DNA from 2 places in the Sphingobacterium sp. NGMCC 1.201703 genome. Region 1 is predicted to be linked to the other one. Evidence: riboswitches for the same ligand, from Rfam matches in the RefSeq annotation. Region 1 holds a riboswitch; the other holds the start of a gene.
What was found. Region 1 has a riboswitch for thiamine pyrophosphate ahead of pnuC (nicotinamide riboside transporter PnuC). Riboswitches for the same ligand answer to the same signal wherever they lie in the genome.
Positions count from the first base shown of each region.

Region 1 (3,158 bases):
GTAAGGTCAACTCCGCAAATGGTATAAAAGGATATTGATAAAGCAGATCTGTATACGTACTTTTCTTTGCATCAATAGAAAAAGACCGGTTCTCATCCACACATATATTGTCCAGCGAAAAAGAATGCGAGGCTGTCGCTTCCAGGCCAAATGTATCCCAATCGTAATGAATTAGCACCTGTTCGCGATCGACAAAAAAAGACTTCACCAGGGGATTTCCATCCTCGTCCAGTATGGGCTGACCTTTCTCCTGAATATAAGCATTCAACGTAAAATGCGTCAAGTGAGGTGCTCCAGTAGCATATTTCCACAGCCCCTTCAGACGATAAGATGTACGCTCACGTTCGGCGACACCAGCAATCTGCCCACTCCCCCCAAAACATACCTGTTTTGAAGCGAAAATATCCCGTCCCACCAGCTGATCAATAAAACCGACAAAAAGATTGGCACCTGCACATAAAGTTACTGTCCACGCCAATCCGCCATCCCAATAGGCCAGCTCCTTCAAAAGGGAAAGCCCATTGACCAAATCCAGGCCTAAGCCGTTCAATGATTGTGGTACCCAAATTTTAAACCACTTGTTATCATAAATCAACGCTAACTGCTCCCTAGACAAACTTTTCTGTTGGATGCCTTTCATTTGCTGATCCCTTAGTACAGCGATAGTCGCATCACTCAGTTGCATATTTCTTTTCATTACTTAATATTCTCCGCCAATTAAAATAGCCACTAAAAGCCATCACAAATAAAAATAAGGTTAAACCAGCATATAGGAATAAACCTTTGTGCATAAGCAAAGGAATTGCCATCAGGTTACTGATGTTCAATAAAATCCAATTTTCAATTTTGCGCTTCGCCAACAACCACATCCCAGCCCAAGCTGTACAGGAAACAAAAGAGTCCCAAACAGGAACGTCCGAATCGGTTAAATGAACCAGACCAAAGTAGAATGATAGAAAGCCCGCTATACAGATAATACCAACAATCCACCAATCTCCAGCTGTATTGCGGCTGATTGGGACAACACGGTCACTGCTATATTTCCAATAGATCCAACCATAGATGCTCATTACCAAATAATAAACATGGAGCAGGATCTCCGCATATAGTTTGGCATGGAATAAGACATAAACCGATATAATGATACCTATTATCCCAAAGAGATAATTGATCGATTTATTTTGTCTTGAAAACCAAACCTGCAAAATGCCAAAACATACCCCCAGCCACTCAGCTAGGCTAGCTTGTTGTATTTGCTGGATTAAAGCATCAAAAATTGTATCAGAAGTCATTCAATTGTTTATTATTTCTTATATTATATAATAAACTTAGGCGGGTAAAAACAGCTGTTTTTATTGAAATTAAAATCCCTACGCCAGCATTATCCGGATCAGGTATATAAAAGCGATTGTACAAGGTTGCACAATCGCTTTTATTGGGTATAATCTCAGCCTTCGATGACAATGCATCCAAAGCACCCCATAAGTATATTTTGTAAATCGAAATTAATCGATATCAATTAATTTCAACGCTTTATGCGTGCGTATACGCGTCTCCCTACAAAGCTCAGCGTCATCGTTTAATGATTTGCCATGGGAAGGAATCATCTCCCGTAGTTTCTTGCGGTATTCATCTGATTTAGCACGTTCAGGGAAGCATTTCTTCAATAAGCTAATCATGATCGCCACTGAAGTAGATGCCCCTGGAGAAGCACCCAATAGCGCCGCAATAGAACCGTCTGCACTCGAAACCACTTCTGTACCAAACTCTAAAATCCCGCCTTTCTTCTCATCCTTTTTAATCACCTGAACACGTTGACCGGCTTTTTCAATAACCCAGTCTTCCAATTTAGCAGTTGGCATAAATTGCTTCAGAGACTCTAATTTATCTTTAGGAGATTTCATGACCTCAGTAATCAGATACTTGGTCAAAGGCAAGTTATCAAGTCCTGCCGATAACATCGGACGGATATTGGATAATTTGATCGATGCAGGTAAGTCAAAATAAGATCCCTGTTTTAGGAATTTGGTAGAGAAACCAGCATAGGGGCCAAAAAGTAAGGCTTGCTTGCCATCAATATACCGGGTATCCAGATGCGGTACCGACATCGGTGGCGCGCCGACAGATGCCTTACCATAAACTTTAGCATGATGTGTATTGATAATCTCTTCGTTTACACATCTCAACCATTGACCTCCTACAGGAAATCCACCGTAACCTTTTGCTTCTGGGATACCAGATTTCTCTAGTAATAATAAGGAGTGGCCTCCAGCGCCGATAAAAACAAATTTCGCTTTTAGCTCTCTCTTCACCCCGGTTTTCAAATCCTTCACTTCGATTTCCCAACGTCCATCGTCTTCGCGTTCGATATCGACAACTTCGTGGTTTAGGGATATTGAAATATTTTCTTTTTTTGCCAGGTTATTAATCAAATCACGCGTCAATGAACCGAAATTCACATCAGTACCGAGGTCCATCTTGGTTGCAGCAATTTTCTCTCCTGCATCCCTTCCTTCCATCATCAAAGGAATCCAGGATTTTAACAACTCAGGATCTTCGGTATATTCCATTCCCTTGAACAAGGTCTGGGTATTCATTGTCTCCCATCTTGTCTTTAGAAATTTCACATCTTTTTCACCAAAAACAGCACTCATATGTGGAATGCTGCGGATAAAATTCTCCGGTTGGGCGATAATACCTTTATCAACCAAGTATGACCAAAACTGCTTCGATACTTCAAATTGTTCGGCAATTTTAACCGCTTTATCAACCTTTACCGAACCATCTTTTTGCTCCGGTGTATAGTTTAATTCGCACAAGGCCGAGTGACCTGTACCAGCATTATTCCAAGCGTCAGAACTCTCAGCCGCCACAACATCCAAACGCTCAAGAATTTCAATATTAACGTCTGGGCTTAATTCATTGATTAGAGTCCCCAAAGTAGCACTCATAATACCGGCGCCGATCAGAACAACGTCAACTTCTTTATTTGATTTTTTGCTCATGTTTTTGTGATTGATGCAAATTTAATATAGTTTTTGGTAAACCCCCAAGCCTTTTGTCAAAAAACTGTACTTTTTAGAAGCACTTATTCAAAAATACCATTGATTTATTAAAATAATCCTAAGTATAAAGGAAATGCAACTTTTCAGCTTTTC
Region 1 covers NZ_JBLOHD010000002.1:457,224-460,381, forward strand. The annotation lists gene ACK8HY_RS07235 (hypothetical protein) at 1-697, opposite strand, end outside; gene pnuC (nicotinamide riboside transporter PnuC) at 672-1,292, opposite strand; TPP riboswitch at 1,351-1,492, opposite strand; gene ACK8HY_RS07245 (malate:quinone oxidoreductase) at 1,506-3,005, opposite strand.

Region 2 (3,158 bases), on a different contig from region 1:
CGTTTTCCTGCTGCTCATCCCGATGATCCGCCATCCATTTCTCATAAACGGTAATCCCGTCAAAATTATAATAGGCGGTTTCAATTGCGAGGTGCCCATCCCCCGTCCAACCATTTTTCTCCCGTTGTGGGCAGTCCGTGGGATAACCCATCAAGTTGGACAGGTAGGCGTTGTTAGTCGCTTCCCACAACCCATTGATCAACGAAGAAGAGGTTTTCAGCTGGCCAATGGGCCGTACATCACTATGCATAAAATAAGCCGTAACAGCCGATTCATCCACTGCAATTGGTTCACTGCTGCTCAGCTCAACATAACGGAAGCCCTTATAGCCAAATTTCGCCATAAATTCATCCATTTTCCTGCCACTCAGTGTCAGGATATCGGTCTGAAAGGGTTCCAGATCTTTGTTTCCACGGTAATATACATCAATATTGGACTGATCCAAGCGGCCATTTGCCTGCACGCGTTCGCCATGCTTGATTTTGACCACCGTCCCGGCTTTCCCAGCGATCTTGATCTTCGTTACACCAGCCATATTTTGCCCCATATCAAAGACATAGGTCCTGTCATCGATTTTTTTTATTAATTTCGGTTTATACGATCTGACCAGCCGTATCGGTACCATCTGCTGGGAGACGATATTTGCGGAAGGTGGTTTCCGATACTGCACTGCATGCCATTCTGAATCATCAAAGGCTGCTGTATCCCATCCTGGCATTTCCAGACGGGCATCATAATGTTCACCGGTATAAATATTATTGTAGCGGATCGGTCCTGCCGCAGTCTTCCAGGTTTGGTCTGAACTTACTGTTTCTTCAGTACCGTCCTCATAGACAATACGCAAATCCAAACAAAATGTCGGACGATCCCGCCAGGGTGCCTTGTCAAAATTCCATACCGCCAGGGCTTGATGGTTATACCAGCCGTTTCCCAAAACAATAGCGAGGACATTGTCGCCCTGCTGAAGCTGTCCGGTCACATCTTCCACCAGATACAATGTGCGTTTATCAAACCGAGTATACATGGGATCAAGGCGGTGATCGCCGATTCGCTTGCCATTTATGGACAGCTCATAAAGTCCTGCTGCCGCAATATAGGCCCGGGCCGACTTGATTGCTTTGGCTGCTTTAAAAGCCTTTCTGAAATAAGGGGCCGCCTGTTCGTGAATGTCCTGCTTATCATTGATCCATTTTCCCTTCCAGTTCTGCATCCCCATCATCCCTGTTTCGAACGAGGCGATGGAGGATGTGCTTGGCTTTCCATTTTTGTCCCAGACAAGGACTCTCCAAAAATATTTTGTCTGCGGTTCCAAAGTCGATCCATCATACTGAACCAAGATGTCGGAATTAGACTGCTTTCCACTATTCCAAATACGGGATTTATTTTTCACTAGGGCTGTTGAATCCCTGTCTACCAAGATTTGATAAGCAGATTGCTTTGCGCCCTGTCGCTTATCATCCAGCTGCCAGCTTAAACGGGGATTTAATTTGTCTACACCCAAGGGGTTCTCCAAATGTTCGCATCGGAGTGCAATAGGTACACATTCTTTTTGCTGCTGTGCATGCAATAACGTCCCCATGCTCAGCATGATCATCAGTAAAGTCTTCCTCATATTTCGTAGATACATGTTGACCTCTTGTGTTTCCCACGATGAAAATAGAATGCGTTTCCTAAGAAATCAGGGATGAATTCAGCAGGTTTACAAAAGGACGTTAAATTGTTTTAGTTGATTTAAAAACGAATATATCAAATATTTTCAACATAATAAACAGCCTTGTCTTATTGCAACAGTATTTAAAATTAACAGGGATGTTTTGGATTTTTCATCAAAATAGTCCTATATTAGTTGCGACTTTAGGGGTGTCTGCATATGCGGGCTGAGATTTTACCCTTATAACCTGATCCAGATCATACTGGCGTAGGGAAAAGTAAGCTGTCTACAGGATACATTACCGTATCTTATTGTAGCCATTCCTAAAGTTTTACCAAAAAAATAAAAGGAATGGAACTTACAATCAATCATCAAATCCGATTTTTCGACCCCGCGCCAAATTCGCTAGCCGATCTTTTACAGGTTGAACTTTCCGGTAAAACACAAGGTGTCGCTGTAGCCGTCAATAACCAGGTTATTCCCAAAGACGATTGGCCAAACACATCCCTACGTGCCAGTGACCAGATTCTACTTATTACCGCTACGCAAGGTGGTTAACCATCTTTGGAACTTATTCAATATACCTAATTTCTCCTTAACATGACATCAGAAAAAATCACACAGACCGCTTTTCCAAACTCAACCAAAGTTTTTGTTCCTGGAACACTCTATCCCATTCAGGTCGCCATGCGCCAGATTTCGTTGAGCCCTACCAAATTAAGCAATGGACAGATCGAAGTCAACCCGCCAATCACCATTTATGATACCTCAGGTCCCTATACAGATGGAACCCAGGAAATTGATATTCGTAAGGGACTTCCCCGGCTACGGGAACAATGGATCCTAGACCGTGGTGATGTGCACCAGCTGGACGGTATCAGTTCGCGGTACGGACAAGAACGCCTAGCAGATACAAGCTTAGATGAGCTTCGTTTTGCCTACAGCCATAAGCCGAAAGTTGCGGCACCGGGAAAAAATGTAACGCAATTGCATTATGCCAGAAAAGGTATCATTACGCCGGAAATGGAATATGTCGCCATTCGTGAAAATCAACGTATAGCCCAACTAGCCGACAGTACACCCGGAATGGATCATCAGCATCCCGGGGAGAACTTCGGCGCCCGGACAGCTGGAAAATATATTACACCGGAATTTGTCCGGGAGGAAATTGCTGCCGGTAGAGCTATTATACCCAATAATATCAATCATCCCGAGAGCGAACCGATGATTATCGGCCGTAATTTTCTGGTAAAAATCAATGCCAACATCGGCAATAGCGCCGTCAGCTCCAGCATCGAAGAAGAAGTCGAAAAAGCAGTATGGGCCTGCCGCTGGGGCGCCGATACCATCATGGATCTGTCTACAGGCAAAAATATCCACGAAACCCGCGAATGGATTATTCGCAACTCACCCGTGCCGATCGGTACTGTTCCGATTTATCAGGCGCTTGAAAAGGTGAAAGGTGTTGCCGAAGATCTCACCTGGGAAATATTTCGGGACACGCTGA
Region 2 covers NZ_JBLOHD010000001.1:1,118,985-1,122,142, reverse strand. The annotation lists gene ACK8HY_RS04625 (family 78 glycoside hydrolase catalytic domain) at 1-1,612, opposite strand, end outside; TPP riboswitch at 1,847-1,942, shown strand; gene thiS (sulfur carrier protein ThiS) at 2,003-2,209, shown strand; gene thiC (phosphomethylpyrimidine synthase ThiC) at 2,252-3,158, shown strand, end outside.
Region 2: it holds a riboswitch for thiamine pyrophosphate, as region 1 does, so the genes downstream of both, thiS (sulfur carrier protein ThiS) here and pnuC (nicotinamide riboside transporter PnuC) in region 1, are expected to answer to the same signal.